4 regions of the Streptomyces sp. NBC_00285 genome follow, and region 3 is predicted to be linked to each of the others. Evidence: riboswitches for the same ligand, from Rfam matches in the RefSeq annotation. Region 3 holds a riboswitch; each other region holds the start of a gene.
The links. Region 3 has a riboswitch for cobalamin ahead of OHT57_RS45165 (CbtB domain-containing protein). Riboswitches for the same ligand answer to the same signal wherever they lie in the genome.
Positions count from the first base shown of each region.

Region 1: it holds a riboswitch for cobalamin, as region 3 does, so the genes downstream of both, OHT57_RS11785 (cobalamin biosynthesis protein) here and OHT57_RS45165 (CbtB domain-containing protein) in region 3, are expected to answer to the same signal.
Region 2: it holds a riboswitch for cobalamin, as region 3 does, so the genes downstream of both, OHT57_RS33225 (ribonucleoside-diphosphate reductase subunit alpha) here and OHT57_RS45165 (CbtB domain-containing protein) in region 3, are expected to answer to the same signal.
Region 4: it holds a riboswitch for cobalamin, as region 3 does, so the genes downstream of both, OHT57_RS25745 (HoxN/HupN/NixA family nickel/cobalt transporter) here and OHT57_RS45165 (CbtB domain-containing protein) in region 3, are expected to answer to the same signal.

Region 1 covers NZ_CP108055.1:2,573,492-2,577,857, reverse strand. Annotated here, with positions in the region: gene OHT57_RS11790 (cobyric acid synthase) at 1-696, opposite strand, end outside; gene OHT57_RS11785 (cobalamin biosynthesis protein) at 693-1,634, opposite strand; cobalamin riboswitch at 1,735-1,876, opposite strand; gene OHT57_RS11780 (hypothetical protein) at 2,024-2,245, opposite strand; gene OHT57_RS11775 (inorganic phosphate transporter) at 2,276-3,517, opposite strand; gene OHT57_RS11770 (lysozyme) at 3,671-4,366, opposite strand, start outside.
Region 2 covers NZ_CP108055.1:7,153,830-7,158,195, reverse strand. Annotated here, with positions in the region: gene mctP (monocarboxylate uptake permease MctP) at 1-959, shown strand, start outside; cobalamin riboswitch at 1,124-1,252, shown strand; gene OHT57_RS33225 (ribonucleoside-diphosphate reductase subunit alpha) at 1,378-3,732, shown strand; gene OHT57_RS33220 (ribonucleotide-diphosphate reductase subunit beta) at 3,732-4,366, shown strand, end outside.
Region 3 covers NZ_CP108055.1:9,885,349-9,889,714, forward strand. Annotated here, with positions in the region: gene OHT57_RS45155 (nucleotidyltransferase domain-containing protein) at 1-281, shown strand, start outside; gene OHT57_RS45160 (hypothetical protein) at 773-2,692, shown strand; cobalamin riboswitch at 2,756-2,906, shown strand; gene OHT57_RS45165 (CbtB domain-containing protein) at 2,943-3,164, shown strand; gene OHT57_RS45170 (CbtA family protein) at 3,188-3,946, shown strand; gene OHT57_RS45175 (hypothetical protein) at 4,126-4,366, shown strand, end outside.
Region 4 covers NZ_CP108055.1:5,596,750-5,601,115, forward strand. Annotated here, with positions in the region: gene OHT57_RS25740 (nucleoside hydrolase) at 1-836, shown strand, start outside; gene OHT57_RS25745 (HoxN/HupN/NixA family nickel/cobalt transporter) at 862-1,971, opposite strand; cobalamin riboswitch at 2,001-2,206, opposite strand; gene OHT57_RS25750 (ArsR/SmtB family transcription factor) at 2,287-2,634, shown strand; gene OHT57_RS25755 (DUF397 domain-containing protein) at 2,635-2,826, opposite strand; gene OHT57_RS25760 (DUF397 domain-containing protein) at 2,862-3,053, opposite strand; gene OHT57_RS25765 (helix-turn-helix domain-containing protein) at 3,060-3,941, opposite strand; gene OHT57_RS25770 (ATP-binding protein) at 4,126-4,366, shown strand, end outside.

The sequences.
Region 1 (4,366 bases), 7.3 Mb from region 3:
GAGCCCGTGCCGGAACGGCAGCACCCCGTAGGTGCGCCGCCCGGTGAGCCCGTGGAGCATGTCGAGCCCGGGTTCGAGCAGCGAGACGTCCCCCCGGAACTTGTTGACGAGGAACCCGGCGACGAGCGCCTGGTCCTCGGGGGAGAGCAGCGCGACGGTGCCGAAGAAGGAGGCGAACACCCCGCCCCGGTCGATGTCCCCGACGACCAGCACGGGCAGCCCGGCATTGCGGGCGATCCCCATGTTGACGATGTCGGTGCGCCGCAGATTGATCTCGGCCGGACTCCCGGCACCCTCACAGATCACCGCGTCATACGTGCCCCGCAACTCGGCGAGACAGTCGAGCACGGTCCCCAGAAGCTGCTGCTGCCGCCCCCCGTGATACCCCCGGGCACTCAACTCGCCCACGGGCTTGCCGAGCAGCACGACCTGACTGCTCTGCTCGCCACCGGGCTTGAGCAGCACGGGATTCATGAGCGCGGTCGGCTCCACCCGGCAGGCCTGCGCCTGCATGGCCTGGGCCCGCCCGATCTCGGCGCCCTCGCGCGTGACGAACGAATTGAGTGACATGTTCTGCGCCTTGAAGGGCGCGACCTTCACTCCCTGCCGCACCAGCCACCGGCAGATCCCGGCGGTGACGACACTCTTGCCGGCGTCGGAGGTGGTACCGGCGACGAGAAGCCCCCCACCGCTCATGCCCCACGTCCCTTCACGACGATCCGCGCGACGGCACCGACGCCGAGCGCGAGCAGCCCCACACGCCGCGAGAGCCGTGCGGCGCGCTCGATGTCGGCGGCGGCGACAGCGCGCCCTCCTTGATTCAGCACGGGCCGGTGCTCGACCCGCCCCGCGTACGACAGCGTCCCCCCGAGCCGGACACCCAGGGCGCCGGCGAACGAGGCCTCGACAGGACCGGCGTTGGGACTCGGATGCCTGCCGGCATCCTCCTGCCAGGCCCGCACCGCACCCCGAGGACTGTCCCCCGCGGCAGCGGCGAGTACGGCGGTCAGCCGCGCCCCCGGCCACCCGGCGAGGTCGTCGCACCGGGCGGAGGCCCACCCGAACCGCCTGTACCGGGGCGACTTGTGCCCCACCATGGCGTCCAGCGTGTTCACGGCCCGGAACCCGAGCAGCCCCGGCACCCCGCCGACGGCGCCCCACACGAGGGCGCCCACGACGGCGTCGGAGGTGTTCTCGGCCACGGACTCGACCACCGCCCGGGCGATCCCGTCGGCGTCGAGTGCCTGAGGGTCGCGCCCGCACAGATGAGGCAGCCGGTCCCGGGCCGCCTCGACGTCCCCGGCCTCCAGCGCCCGTCCGATGACCCGGGCCTCCCGCACGAGCGAAGTCCCGCCCACGACGGCCCAGGTGGCAGCTCCGGTGAGCACGACGGAAGCGGTGCGGGACGGACGTACGACATGCTCCGCGACGGCGCCCAGCGCCACCGCGCCACCCACACACACGGCGGTGTGCAGCGCGCCCCACCCCCGGTGGTCCCGCCACAACGCCCGCTCCACGGCCCCGGCCGCCCGCCCGAACACGGCGACCGGATGTCCCCGGCGCGGATCGCCGAGCAGCAGGTCCCCGAGAAGTCCGGCGGCGGCGCCGTACGCGAAGACGCGATCGGCACGCACGGGGTCAGCCCGCCGTGGGGTCGGGCAGCTTGCTGGTGCTGTACCTCGAAGGGCAGGCGGGCATCGCGATATGTCCTCACTCAGGGTGTCCACGCCCTGGTTCGACGAGACCGACGGCGAGAGTTCCTGGCTCCCGGGGCTACCTACCCCGGTCACAGTGGCGGGACCGCGCCGGACTTGCACCGGCTTCCTCTGCTGCCGTCGTACATGGCTCCGGCAGTCCACCACGCACCCGAACGGCAGTCAACTTGCTGTTGACCTGCGGCGGGAGAGTGTGCAGAACCCCACACCGCCGGTCCGGGGGACGGCGGACCCGCCGCACACGGACGGCCGGGCGGGTACGGAACCAGAAGTTCCGTACCCGCCCGGCCGTCGGGCGATCGGTGCCGTCAGGCCACGATCAGATAGATCCCGTACGCCACCGCCGCCGCGCAGGCTGCGAAGCAGGCGTACGCGCCGGTGACCGCGAGGGCCGCCGAGTCACCCTGGGCCGTGGCCCTCTCCTGACGGGAGAGGCCCATGATGCCGAGGGTGAACAGGGCCACGAGGCCCACGGTGACCACGAGGCTGACGCCGAAGACGGAGCCGAGCGCTTCCCAGTCGATCTTCATGGTGAGGCTTCCTTAGCGCGGGGTGCGGGCTCAGACGGCGGCCGGCGGGGCGGCCGGCTCCGAAGCGGTGGCAGTGGCAGGGGCCAGGATCGTGGCCGTGAGGCCCTCGGCCGGCGTGCCGGTGGGCGGCGGGGCCACTGCGGCGATCGCCGTGGTCACCACGCCGGCCGGCTCGTCGGGGACGACGTTCGACGCGTCCACGATCTCGCGCCGCGAGATCTTCCAGATGGCCGCGCTGGAGGCGATGAGGAAGACCGCCACCGCCGCCGTACCCCCGTCGCCGAGGTTCGTGACCGACTCGGCCAGGGCGCCCACCAGGGCCGCCGCCGGGAGCGTCAGGCACCAGGCGACCAGCATGCGGGTGGCCGTGGACCAGCGGACGATGCCGCCCTTGCGGCCGAGGCCCGCGCCCATCACCGCACCGGAGACGGAGTGCGTGGTGGAGAGGGAGAAGCCGAGGTGGGAGGAGGCCAGGATGACGGTGGCCGCGCTGGTCTGGGCGGCGAAGCCCTGCTGCGGCTGGAGGTCGGTCAGGCCCTTGCCCATGGTGCGGATGATGCGCCAGCCGCCCAGATAGGTGCCGAGCGCGATGGCGAGGCCCGCCGAGAGGATGACCCAGGTGGGCGGGTCGGAGTCGGGTGCGACGACGCCGCCGGCGACCAGGGCGAGGGTGATGATGCCCATCGTCTTCTGCGCGTCGTTCGTGCCGTGGGCGAGCGAGACCAGGCCGGCCGAGGCGATCTGCCCGGTGCGGTAGCCCTTCGCGGCGGCCTTGCCGTCGGCCTTCCTGCCCAGCCTGTACGAGAGGCGGGTGGCCAGCATGGCGGCGACGCCCGCGACGATCGGCGCGGCGATCGCCGGGATCAGGACCTTGGTGACGAGCGCGTCACCGTGGACTGCGCCCGTGCCGGCCGAGGCGATGGTGGCGCCGATCAGACCGCCCATCAGGGCGTGCGAGGAACTGGAGGGCAGACCCACCAGCCAGGTCAGCAGGTTCCAGAGGATCGCGCCGACCAGTGCGGCGAAGATGACCTCGGGACGGATGCCGCTCTCGTCGACGAGACCCTTGGAGATCGTGTTGGCGACCTCCACGGAGAGGAAGGCGCCCACAAGGTTCAGCACGGCGGACATGGCCACCGCGACCTTGGGCTTGAGTGCACCGGTCGAGATGGTGGTGGCCATCGCGTTGGCGGTGTCGTGAAAACCGTTCGTGAAATCGAACGCGAGTGCGGTGATAACCACAATCGCGAGGATCAGCGAGAAGTTTTCCATTTACCCAGGCAATCGTTCGAAGTCATTGGTGAGTTGAACGTAGGTAACCTGGGTGAACGGAAGATGAACTGAGCAGGGCCGCACGGTGACCGGAGTGAGCGTCCTTCGGTATGTCGTACCTTCCTGACCCCGCACGGCCCAGGTGCCTCAGGGCTACGACCCCCGGGCGAACTTCTTCAGCCGGCTCGCGGACCCGTTGAAGAGATTCTGATCACCCGGCAGGCCGCCGCTGTTGTCGTACTGCCAGATCGTCCAGTTCGACCATCCGGCAGGCAGGGCACCCGCGTCCGCCGAGTGGTAGCGGGCCACCCACAGCGCGTGGTTCGAGGCGAAGGCGCCGCTGCCGCCCGTGCAGGTGTTCCACCAGTGGGCGGTCGTGTAGATCACCGGACGGCGTCCGGTGAGCCGCTTCACCTCGGCGCTGAACGACCTGATCCAGTCGACCATGCCCGCCGGGCTCAGGCCGTAGCACTTGTGTTTCCTGTCGTACGGGTTGTATTCGACGTCGAGCGCGGGCGGCAGCGTCCAGCCGTCCGCGGACCAGGCGCCGCCGTTGCGCACGAAGTACGCGGCCTGTGCCCTGCCCGACGACTTGTCCGGCAGCGCGAAGTGATAAGCGCCGCGGATGATGCCCGCGCCGCGCGCACCGTCGTACTGCTCCCCGAAGTGCGGATTGCGGTAGTCGGTCGACTCGGTCGCCTTCACGTAGACGAACTCGGCGCCCCCGGCCCTGGCCTTCGGCCAGTCGACGTTCTTCTGGTGCGACGAGACGTCGTGCCCCCTGGGCAGCCCCGCCGCCGAGACCGGCGCCCCGGCGAGCGCCATGCCGCCCACGGTGAGCGCGGCCAC
Region 2 (4,366 bases), 2.7 Mb from region 3:
TCAAGCTGGGCGGGTTCGACGACGTCTTCGCCTCCGCGAGCGCCAAGTACACCGCGGCCAAGGCGGGCGGGCTGGTGCCGGCCGAGGCGGGTCAGTGGACGTACGCCACGCTGGCGCTGGGCTCCGCGCTCGCGCTCTTCATGTACCCGCACTCGATCACCGCGACGCTCTCCTCCAGGAGCCGCGAGGTGATCCGCCGCAACACCACGATCCTGCCGCTGTACTCGCTGATGCTGGGCCTGCTCGCCCTGCTGGGCTTCATGGCGATCGCTGCCGGAGTCAAGGTCACCAACCCGCAGTTGGCGATCCCGCAGCTCTTCGAGAACATGTTCCCGGACTGGTTCGCGGGCGTGGCCTTCGCGGCGATCGGCATCGGGGCCCTGGTCCCGGCGGCCATCATGTCCATCGCGGCGGCGAACCTGTTCACCCGCAACATCTACAAGGACTTCATCAAGCCGGACGCGACACCGGCCCAGGAGATGAAGGTCTCCAAGCTGGTGTCCCTGCTGGTGAAGGTCGGCGCCCTGATCTTCGTCCTGACCATGGACAAGACGGTCGCGATCAACTTCCAGCTCCTGGGCGGCATCTGGATCCTGCAGACCTTCCCGGCCCTGGTCGGCGGCCTGTTCACCCGCTGGTTCCACCGCTGGGCCCTGCTTGCCGGCTGGGCGGTCGGCATGATCTACGGCACGGCCGCCGCATACGGCGTCGCCTCCCCGACGCAGAAGCACTTCGGCGGTTCGGCGAAGGAGATCCCGGGCATCGGCGAGATCGGCTACATCGGTCTGACGGCCTTCGTTCTGAACGTCGTCGTCACGGTGGTCCTCACCTTCGTCCTGAGGGCGGTGAAGGCCCCCGACGGCATCGACGAGACCAGCCCGGAGGACTACACGGCGGACGCCGGCGACCCGGGAGTGCAGACGGAACTCCCGCCCGCGACAGCGGGAACCTCGCACTGACGCCGTAGGAGACCGGACGCAACGAAGCGGGCTGCTGTGGGGAACACCCCACGGCAGCCCGCTTCGTCGTGCGCGCTCCTTCACTCTCCTCACCTACGAGTTGACGCTCCGAAGCCGCCGCGACACAACATCTGGGGGTGTCACCGGAACACGGCACAAGATGTATGCTCATGCTCGCTGTCGCCGCAGGGGAATCCGGTGCGAATCCGGAACTGTCCCGCAACGGTGTACTCATGGGTGCTTAGGCGCATATGAGAGTCAGTCCGAGGACCTGTCGACAGTACGCCCGGCCACCGTGGCCCGGGTGTCATGACGTCCGGGCCTCGTGGAATGGGCCGGTGGACGCGACGCCGTGCGCGCTCGTGTGCTGCCCCCTGCCCTCCGCAAGGCCCCCGTGCCCAGCGAGGGAGAGCCCCACGTGACCATCGCGCCAGCCGGCCCGGTTTCAGCGACCGCCTTTGTCGACGAGGACGGTCCCGGAACCGCGTTGCTGCGGACCCTGACCGCGCTGACCGCCGACCTTCCCGACGCCGACCCCGGCCGGGTCGCCGCCGCCGCACTGCGCGGCCGGTCCGCGCGGGCCGACGAGTCGGAGTTGCGCGAGCTGGCCACCGAGACGGCGGCCGGCCTCATCTCCGAGGACCCGGCGTACAGCAGGCTGGCCGCCCGGCTGCTGACTGTCAGCATCGCCGCGGAGGCCGCCTCGCAGGGCGTCACCTCGTTCACCGGATCGGTCGCCGTCGGACACCGCGAGGGCCTGATCGCCGACCGGACCGCCGAGTTCGTGCGGGTCCACGCCGAGCGCCTCGACGCCCTGGTCGACACCGAAGGCGACGACCGCTTCGGCTACTTCGGCCTGCGCACCCTCCACAGCCGCTACCTCCTGAGGCACCCCATCACCCGCCGGGTGATCGAGACGCCCCAGCACTTCATGCTCCGGGTGGCGTCCGGTCTCGCCGAGGACGACAGCCGTCGCGCACTGGACGAGGTCGCCGCGCTCTACGCGCTCATGAGCCGCCTCGACTATCTCCCCTCCTCCCCCACCCTCTTCAACTCCGGTACCCGGCACCCCCAGATGTCGTCCTGCTACCTCCTCGACTCACCCGTCGACGAGCTGGACTCCATCTACGACCGCTACCACCAGGTCGCCCGTCTCTCGAAGCACGCCGGTGGCATCGGTCTTTCGTACTCCCGCATCCGCAGCCGCGGTTCACTGATCCGTGGCACCAACGGGCACTCCAACGGCATCGTCCCGTTCCTGAAGACCCTCGACGCCTCGGTCGCCGCCGTGAACCAGGGCGGCCGGCGCAAGGGCGCGGCCGCGGTCTACCTGGAGACCTGGCACTCCGACATCGAGGAGTTCCTGGAGCTGCGCGACAACACCGGTGAGGACGCCCGCCGTACGCACAACCTGAACCTCGCGCACTGGATCCCCGACGAGTTCATGCGCCGGGTCAACGCCGACGCCCCGTGGTCGCTGTTCTCCCCCGCCGACGTGCCCGAGCTGGTCGACCTGTGGGGCGAGGAGTTCGACGCGGCGTACCGGAAGGCCGAGGCGAACGGGCTCGCGCGCAAGACCATCCCCGCGCGTGACCTCTACGGCCGCATGATGCGCACCCTCGCGCAGACCGGCAACGGCTGGATGACCTTCAAGGACGCCGCCAACCGCACCGCCAACCAGACGGCCACCCCGGGCCATGTCGTCCACTCCTCCAACCTCTGCACGGAGATCCTGGAGGTCACGGACGACGGGGAGACGGCGGTCTGCAACCTGGGCTCCGTCAACCTCGGCGCGTTCGTCGACACGACGACCGGTGACATCGACTGGGAGCGGCTGGACGCCACGGTCCGCACCGCCGTCACCTTCCTGGACCGGGTCGTCGACATCAACTTCTACCCGACCGAGCAGGCCGGGCGGTCCAACGCCAGGTGGCGTCCCGTCGGCCTCGGCGCGATGGGTCTCCAGGACGTCTTCTTCAAGCTGAGGATCCCCTTCGGCTCGCCCGAGGCCAAGGCCCTGTCCACGCGCATCGCCGAGCGCATCATGCTCGCCGCCTACGAGGCCTCCGCGGACCTCGCCGAACGCAACGGCCCGCTGCCGGCCTGGGAGAAGACCCGTACCGCCCAGGGCGTGCTGCACCCCGACCACTACGACGTGGAGCTGAACTGGCCCGAGCGCTGGTCGGCGTTGCGGGAACGTATCGCCCAGGTCGGTATGCGCAACTCGCTCCTCCTCGCCATCGCGCCCACCGCCACCATCGCCTCGATCGCCGGCGTGTACGAGTGCATCGAGCCGCAGGTCTCCAACCTGTTCAAGCGCGAGACGCTGTCCGGCGAGTTCCTCCAGGTCAACTCGTATCTGGTGCAGGAGCTCAAGGACCTCGGCGTGTGGGACGCCCGCACCCGTGAGGCGCTGCGCGACTCCAGCGGTTCGGTCCAGGACTTCGCGTGGATCCCCGAGGACGTACGGGCGTTGTACCGCACGGCGTGGGAGATCCCGCAGCGCGGACTGATCGACATGGCGGCGGCGCGGACCCCGTTCCTCGACCAGTCGCAGTCGCTGAACCTGTTCCTGGAGACGCCGACCATCGGCAAGCTCTCCTCGATGTACGCGTACGCCTGGAAGTCGGGCCTGAAGACGACGTACTACCTGCGCTCGCGCCCGGCGACCCGTATCGCCCGCGCCGCTCAGGCGACGGTCCCCGTACAGCAGGAGACGGACGCCGTCGCCTGCTCCCTGGAAAACCCCGAGTCCTGCGAGGCCTGCCAGTAATGACCACCGCACCTGAGAAGACTGAGAAGAACCTTCTCGACCCGGGCTTCGAGCTGACCCTCCGCCCCATGCGCTACCCGGACTTCTACGAGCGCTACCGGGACGCCATCAAGAACACCTGGACCGTGGAGGAGGTCGACCTCCACTCGGACGTCGCCGACCTCGCGAAGCTGTCCGAGGGCGAGCAGCACATGATCGGCCGGCTGGTCGCGTTCTTCGCGACGGGCGACTCGATCGTGGCGAACAACCTGGTGCTGACCCTCTACAAGCACATCAACTCCCCCGAGGCGCGGCTGTACCTGAGCCGCCAGCTCTTCGAGGAGGCCGTCCACGTCCAGTTCTATCTGACGCTCCTGGACACCTACCTCCCCGATCCGCAGGACAGGGCGGCGGCCTTCGACGCCGTCGAGAACATCCCCTCGATCCGCGAGAAGGCCGGGTTCTGCTTCAAGTGGATCAACGAGGTGGAGAAGCTCGACCGCCTGGAGACCAAGGCCGACCGGCGCCGCTTCCTCCTCAACCTGATCTGCTTCGCCGCGTGCATCGAGGGCCTCTTCTTCTACGGCGCCTTCGCCTACGTCTACTGGTTCCGCAGCCGGGGTCTGCTGCACGGCCTCGCGACCGGCACCAACTG
Region 3 (4,366 bases):
TGCTCGACGTGTTCCGTGAACCGCACGACGGCGACACCTGGATCTGCCGACGCGACGAGAGGATCCGGTTTCCCTACAGCGACATCATCCACCGCACCCAAGACGGTATCCCGTATCTGGCGCCCGAACTGGTCCTGCTGTTCAAGGCCAAGCACGCCCGCCGAAAGGATCAGTCGGACTTCGACGCGACCGTCCCGCACATGTCCCCGGCTCAGCGCGGAACCTTGGCCGAGCTCCTCGACCGCGTGCACCCGGGGCATCCCTGGACTGGGGATCTGTAGCCGGCTACGGGTGCGCGCGGGTGTCCGGCTGTGGCTGGCTCCCTGAGGAAGCCAGCCTGTCGGTGACCTTACCTGATCTCCGGGGGCGTGCCGGTTCGATGCCCCGCCGGTCTCTCTGATGAGACGGCTGGTGGTGTTGCCGTGGCAGCCGCCGAGCGCGTCCGCGACGACGACAGGCCGGATGGTTCGAGGAGTTGCTGCCGCATGGCGGCGAAACAGGGCAGTGACGGCAGGGTTCTCCACAGCGACGGCCGGGTTCCCCACACTGATCCGTCACTCTCTGCACGCTGTCGAACCTTGCCTGCAAGGCACAGGGCTTCCAGGGCCGTTCGCCCGGCCGGACGACCTTTGCGCTGTCCGGAGTAGGCCGCCGAGGCCGCCCGCACTCTTCGCTTCCAAGTGCACGACCCCCGACCACCTGTCCGCGCGCCTGAACGAGGGCCCGGGCTGAGAGCCTTGTCCCGCTGGGAGCCGACGTGGATCATGACCGCGTGCCACACCCAGAGAATCTCCACGAACTACTTGCACACGCCGGACTCACGGTCGTCGAGGACGTGCCCTCGGGCAGCCTGTTCCCGCCGGAGGCCGGCTGGCGGATCGCGCGGGGGATCGCGGCACCGGACGGTGCGGCCCGCCAAGCGCTCGATGCCGCGTGGTGGCGCCGTCTTTGCGATGTCGAAGGGGAGTTCCTGGTGGCCGTCCTGAGGCACCGGATCGGCGGCAACGACTCCTTGTGGACCCGGGTTCGGCATGCCGGGAGCGGCGGTCCGCAGTTGACCGGCACCCCTGGGTTCGTGGCGCTCTCCCTCGACGGGCAGGTACTGCTGGCGGAGGTGCCCGGCGCGGACGGGCCTCGGGTGACGGCCCTCGACCGACTGCCGGAGCGTTTGGAGGAGGCTGCCGAGGCCGCCGGGCGCGAGACCGAGGTCGAGCGCGCCGAGGTGTGGGCGGCGGTGCCCGGCCGGGACCCGTGGCCTCTGCACTGGGCGGCGGGGATCGGGTCCAACCCGGCCGCGACGGACGAACTGCTGATCCGACTGCTGGATGTGGAGGACGGCTTCCTGCACGGATGCGACCGGTCCGCCGTCCTCGACGCCGCCTTGGCGCACCCCGATCCGCGGGTGCGGTCAAGGCCCGCCGACACCTTCCGGCCCAAACTCACGTCCGATCAGTGGGTACGCCTGGTGCGCGCAGAGCCGTCGCCGGATCGACGCGTGCTCTGGGCGGAGCACGCCTGCGGCTGGGGCGCCCAACTCCCCGAGGACCTGTACGACGACCTCCTCGCCGGCCCGTCCCGCGCTGGGGCGGCCGAACTCCCGGGGCTCCCCGCACGACACCTGCCTGACCTCGCGGCCGACGCCGATCCCCGGGTGCGGGCGGCGGCCTGTGCCCGGTGGGAGGACCTCGCCGCACCGTTGCGGGAGCGGCTGCTGGCCGACACCGACGACGCGGTGCGAACGGTTGCGCTGCTCGCCCATCACACCCGCGTACCCATGCCTCGCGAGGTTTTCGCCGCGCTGCCCGACCCGCTGCGGGCGCTCGAACGGTGCCGCCTCGCGCCCGAGTTGGAGACCGAGCTGGTCCGGGACGGCGACGCGAAGGTACGTCGGACGCTGGCCGCCAACCCGGGCCTGGGCGAGCACGGCGTCGCCGTGCTGGCGGAGGACCCGCAGGACGACATCCGCTCCACGGTGGCGCTGCGCCCCGACCTCACCGAGGAGCAACGTGCCGCGGTGCGCCACGACTTCGACCCGGCATTGATGTCGCACACCCTTCCCTGGGTCAAGGACCTGCACGGCGACGCCGACGTGATGCGCCGTCTCGCCGCGTCCTCCCACCCGCTGGTCCGTCGTAGCGTGGCCCGCGCCCGGCGCCTCCCGCCGGATGTCGTGGCGCTCCTGGCGCGGGACGAGGACCGGGTGGTCCGTCTGTTCCTCGCCGAATCGTGCGAGGACGCGCCGACCGACATGCTGCTGGAGGTCTGGCGCTGGTGGGACGGCAGTCTCAGCCACCCCGACGGGCCCCGCAGCCACCCCAACTTTCCCCGTACGGGCCTGCTGCGTCATACCGCCGACCCCAGCGGGCGGATGCGCCGCCTGGCCCTGGACGATCCGGAGTCCACACCGGCCGACGTCGCACGCCTGGCCCGGGATCCCGAGGCAGAGGTGCGCCGCCGCGCGGCTGAGGACCACCGGCTGTCACCGGCCGACGCGGTGCGGCTGCTGAACGACCCGAAGTCCTACGTCCGCGGCACCGCGGTACGCAATCCGCGGCTGCCGGCCCGCGTCCTGGCGGGGCTGCTCCACGACCGCGACACGGCATGCGCGGCGGTCACCAACCCGGCGATCCCGGTCCCCGTTCTGTACCGCATCCTGGCCGCGGCCGAGATTGCCGTGGCAGCCCTGCGCTGAAGCCGGCCGGTGCGGTGTGACGTCCTCCGCGCGACAAGGGTCACGCCAGGTGGCGCGGTATTGGCCATGTTCCCGTCAGGCGGTATCGTCACCTGGATATCGATGACGGCAAAACGGAAGCCGGTGGGAATCCGGAACGGTCGCGCCACTGTGTGCCACCACCTCGTATGAGGCGGCGGCGAGTCAGACCCGTAGCCGTCGTCATGTGCACCACCGAGATGGGACGCGAGCTCCCAGAGGAGGCCCTGCCATGGCGCAGCATGTCGCACCGCCGATCGCCACCACCCCCGCTCTCCCCGCCAAACTGCCGATCGGGGCGATCGCCCCGTGGGCGGTCTTCTTCGGCATCCTGATGCTGGTCCTGCTGTACTTCGTCGGCGCCGAGCAGGGGGCTACGTCCGTGGTCTCCGGCGAGGGCGTCCACGAGTGGGTGCACGACGCCCGTCACCTGCTCGGCTTCCCCTGCCACTGACCCGAGGGGAAACCAGCACACCCATGAACTCCGCAACGGTGAGAAACCTTCTCGTGCGGGGCATGCTCGCCGGCCTCGGTGCCGGCGTGCTCGCCCTGATCGTCGCCTATTTTCTCGGTGAACCGAACGTGGACAAGGCGATCGGCTTCGAGGGGGCCCACGCTCCAGCGCACGAGCACGAGGTCGAACTCGTCTCCCGCAGCCTGCAGTCCACCGCCGGCCTGGCCACCGGCGTCCTCATCTACGGCGTCGCGTTCGGCGGCATCGCCGCCCTCGCCTACTGCTTCGCGCTCGGCCGGGTGGGTCGCTTCACCCCGCGAGCAACCGCGCTGTTGCTGTCCGGTTGCGCGCTCCTCGCGGTCTATGTCGTGCCGTTCCTGAAGTACCCGGCCAACCCGCCGGCGGTCGGCAACGGCGACACCATCGGCAAGCGGACCACGCTGTACCTCCTGATGATGCTGCTCAGTGTGCTTCTCGCGATCGCCGCTGTCATCCTGGGCAAGCGGCTCGCGCCGCGCCTGGGCACCTGGTGGGCGACCGTCACCGCGTTGGCCGCGTTCACCCTGGTGATCGGGCTTGCCTACGCGTTCCTGCCGGTCATCAACGAGGTGCCGAGCGACTTCCCGGCCACTGTCCTGTGGCGGTTCCGGCTCTCCGCCCTGGCCATACAGGTCACGCTGTGGGGAGGCTTCGGCCTCGTCTTCGGGGAACTGGCCGAGCGGCTGCTGAATCCGAAGCCCGCCACCGCGGCCCCGGCCTCGGCGGTCGCCGCCCCCGGCTGACCGTGATCCGACCATGAGTGAGGGCCCGCGGAACCAGGCGAGTTCCGGGGGCCCTCTCGTGTTCTTCGGACACCCGACGGGCCCGGACCACGGGCATGACCTATCCACCCCGGCCCGACGCAACAGGCCCGCCCGACCGATTGGCCGAGGCCGGAGAAGGCGAGCAGCGGAGGAGCCGAGTGGCCAGACGACCCCAGCCCCGCCATATCACCCTGGGCGGCCGGGAGGCCGTCGCCCTGACCGTCGAGGAGTACGAGCAACTGCTCGCCAGCCGACGGCAGATCGGCGGCCAGAGCGCCCGTGTGCGGGTACTCGCCCTGGAGGCCAAGCGGACCGAGCAACTCCTGCGGAACCTGGAGACTCTGGTCGGGACTTCGGACGGGGGGTGCGGTGCCTCGGCAGGTGCGGCGAGGTCGGAGG
Region 4 (4,366 bases), 4.3 Mb from region 3:
CCGACGTCGACGGCGTGGTCCGCAACACGCTGACCGTCCTCGAGCAGGCCGGGGCCGGTGACATCCCGGTCGCCCGGGGCGCCGCGCGGCCGCTGATCGAGCCCGTGCGCACCGCGCAGCACGTGCACGGGCAGGACGGCATGGGCGACCTGGGGCTGCCCGCGCCGACCCGGGTGGCGGTGGACGTGGACGCGGTGACGCTGCTCAGGCGGGAGATCCTCGCCTCGCCGAGGCCGGTCACCCTGATCCCGACCGCGCCGCTGACGAACATCGCCCTGCTGCTGCGCACTCACCCCGAAGTGGTGCGCAACATCGAGCGGATCGTGTTCATGGGCGGCGCGGTGGCCACCGGGAACGCCACGCCCGTCGCGGAGTTCAACGTCTGGCACGACCCCGAGGCGGCCGCCGTCCTGCTCACCGCGGGCGTGCCGATCACCATGTACGGCCTGGACGTCTTCGAGCGGGTCATCGTCCCGGCGGCGGACGTCCAGCGGCTGCGCGCCAGTTCGGAACCCTCCCTCCGCATGGCGGGCGAACTCCTCGCCCACCGCGACCCGGCCACCTCCGGCGATCCCACCCCCACCGGCGGCCTCGGCGACGCGGGCGCGGTCTGCGCGGTCGTCGACCCCGGGGGCCTGAGCACCGAACTCCTCCCGGTGGAGGTCTCGTTGGCCCCCGGCCCGACCCGCGGCCAGACCGTCGTCGACCGCCGCCCGCGGCCCGGCGAGTCCGAGATCCACGGCGGCGAGCGCGAAGTCACCCTCGTGGACGTGGCGTTGGGCGTGGACGTGGACCGCTACGTGAAGCTGTGGCTGACGGCGGTGGAGGGGGTCTAGCGGCGGCAGGGAGCGGCGTCGGGCGTCAGTCGGCCGTCGCCTCGGCGGCCCGTGGTGTCCACCGCTGCTCCACCTTCGCGAGCCGCCAGTAGCTGATCGCCGCCGCCCACACCACCACGAACAGGCCGACGATGATGTAACCGACGTTGTCGAGGTCGATGTCGGCGATCCAGGTGGTGAGGGCGTCGCTGAGGTCGAACTTGTCGTGCAGGACGCCGACCAGCTCGATCGTGCCGATGAAGAACGCGACGGCGATGGACAGCCCGGTGATGGCGAGGTTGTAGAACACCTTGCGCACCGGGTTGGAGAACGCCCACTGGTAGGCGAAGTTCATGAACGTGCCGTCGAGGGTGTCGAACAGGCTCATCCCGGCGGCGAACAGCAGCGGCAGGCAGAGGATCGCGTACCAGGGCAGCCCGGCCGCCGCCCCCGAGCCCGCCATCACCATCAGCGTGACCTCGGTGGCGGTGTCGAAGCCGAGCCCGAAGAGGAAGCCCAGCGGATACATCTGGCCGGGCCGGGTGATGGACTTGGTGAGCCGCCCGAGGATCCGGTTCATGAAGCCGCGCGAGTCGAGATGCTGCTCCAGCTCCTTCTCGTCGTACGTCCCCGCCCGCATCGCCCGGAAGACCTTCAGGATGCCCAGCAGGGCGACCAGGTTGAGGGCGGCGATGACGTAGAGGAACGAACCGGAGACCGTCGTACCGAGAAATCCCAGCACCTGGTGGGTACTTGAGCCCTCGTTCATGACCTTGCCGGCCAGCTGGGTGCCGCCGGCGATCAGTGCGGCGAGCAGGACCACGACACTGGAGTGCCCGAGCGCGAACCAGAACCCTCCCGACACCGGCCGTTTTCCGTCGGCCATCAGCTTGCGGGTGGTGTTGTCGATCGCGGCGATGTGGTCGGCGTCGAAGGCGTGCCGCATGCCGAGGGTGTAGGCGGTGATGCCGAGTCCGATGCCGAAGGCCTTGTCGCCCACCTCGTAGTGCTCCGGGACGACGAGCAGGAAGAGGATGCCGAACGCTACGACGTGCAGGGCGGCGATCGCGGCCATCAGACCGACCGTCTTGACGGTGTCCTCGCGGCGCCAGCGGAAGGAGGCGGCGGCGCTCTCGGGCAGGGCAGGGTCGGTCATACGGTGGTCACTCCAGCACCTCGTGGATGAACGCGTGAGCTGCCGTGGCCGGTCTCCTGGCTTACGGGTCGTACGTTTCCCTGCCCGCCTTCCCGGCCTCGTGCTGACGGCCAGTGGCTGTCCCGCGAGGGACATGGGAGGGGAACTCCCCGATCACAGTGGCGAGGGCCGCGCCGGTCTGGACCCCAGAGGGGTCGTCACCGGCTTCCCGAGCACCACGGCTCGACCACGGTAGGGGTGCGAACCGTCTCCTGCATAGCTGCATAGTTGCGCAGGTATGGAAGATCACACCGCCCGCCTGCGAGGATGACCCCCATGCATCTCGTCCCGGCCGACCGCGCGGACCGCCGCACCATCGACGGACACCGGGTGTGCGACGCCATCGCCGCGATCGGTGACCCCGGCCATGTCCGCGCCTGGTCGGACCGGTTCGCCCTCCTGGCCGACCCCAACCGCCTCTCCCTGCTCCTCGCCCTGCACCGGACCGGCCCCCTGGCCGTCTCCGACCTCGCGATCGCCACGGGCATGAACGACCCCGCCGTGTCCCAGGCACTGCGGCTGCTGCGGGCGGCCGGCGTGGTGGCGGGGGAGAAGGAGGGGCGGGTCGTGCGGTACTCGGTGGTGGACGAGGGGGTACGGGGGTTGCTGGAGCAGGTGTCCTGATCAGGCCTGTTCGCTGTGCAGCGAGCGCAGGAAGGGGCGCCAGGTTCCGGGGTTGAGGTGGAGGACCGGGCCGTCGGGGTGCTTGCTGTCACGGACGGCCACGGTGGCGGGTATGTTGCGGGCGACTTCGACGCACTCCTGGCCGGCGTTGCCGCCGCTGTGGCTGGACTTGACGAACTCGAAGTGCGGCACGCTCACAGCTCCTTGTGGCGGGTGGTGCGGGGTGATCAGGCCCGTTCGCTGTGCAGGGAGTCCAGGAAGGGGCGCCAGGCGCCGGGCAGGACGAGGAGTACCGGGCCGTCGGGGTGCTTGGTGTCGCGGACGGCCACGGTGGTGGGTATGTTGCGGGCGACTTCGACGCACTCGCCGTGTGCGTCGCCGCTGCTGTAAGAGGACTTCCTGAAGTCGTAGTGGGACACGGTGTCCTACATCTCCTTGCGGATGTCGTCGATGAGTCTCACGGAGTTGCTGTGCGCCAGCCCGAGCCGCGTGATGCGGTCGAAGGTCGCGTTGTGGTGTGCGGCATCAGTCTCGCTCTCCAACCAGACCTTCGTCGACGAAGTATCCACCTGTACGACGTCCAGAGCGCCGGGCTCGGCGAACGAGACGACGGTGAAGGCACAGGTCATCCCGGGGTGAGCCCCGGCGATGAACGGGACGACCTGGACACGCACGTTGGGCAGGTGCGCCGCCTCCAGCAGGTGTTCCAGTTGAGCCCGCATGACATCCCGGCCACCGACCAGTTGGCGCACGGCCCCCTCATGCAGCAACGCCCAGAGTTGTAGCGGGCGGTCGCCGCCCAGCCGTGCCTGACGGGCCATCCTCGCCTCGACGAAGGTCTCGATTTCGTCGAGATCGTCCCAGGACCCGTTCCCGACGGCGAGGGCGCGGGCGTAGTCAGGGGTCTGCAAGAGGCCGGGTACGAAGGCCAGTTGCCAGGTGCGGAGTTCCGTGGCGATGTCCTCCAGGGCCACGTACTCGATCTGCGCCGTCAGTTGCGGGTACTGGTTCCACCAGCCCCTGGCCTTGCGCCGTTCCCGGTCCGCCTTGGCCAGGGCGAGCAGTTTGCCGATAGCCGTTTCGTCGGTCTCGCCGTAGAGGTGGGACAGGGCCCTGATGTCGGGATCACGCATCGGCACCTGCCCGCGCTCGATCTTCGCCACCTTCGTGACGGATGCCGTCAGTGCCTCGGCAGCGTGCGTCTGCCGAAGATCGCAGGCCTCACGCATCCTCAGCAGCTCACCACCGAGCCGTCGCCCGAGAACGGTTGTGACGGTCTTCCCGCGGTTGGGGTCCCTGCCTGCCATGAGCTCCCTTTCGTCAACACTGGCGTAGGCCAGCGATGTTTCTGCCCTGTTCGATTGCTGGCCAGCTTCCTCAGAGGCTACCGTCAGTACTCGGTCGCCCACACAAAGAAACCAGTTGGCGGAAGTGCACCGCGCTGCCCGCGCGGCGGAGCCACCCCGACGTCGCCACTCCCTGGAGGAATCCGTGACCGACTCCTGTCCTCCCCGGCCGCCCAAGTCCAACGACCGTCACGACGAGGTCAGTTACACCCCGTACCCGCGCAGCGTCCCCCTCGCTCGCAGACGCGTCGCTCGACTCGCCGTCGACTGGGGGCTACCGCACCTCGCCGGCGACGCCGCCCTGCTGGCAAGCGAGTTGTGCACGAACGCCCTGCTGCACGGCTGCCTGCGGGACCGCCTGTTCCGGGTCGAGACGTCCCTCACTG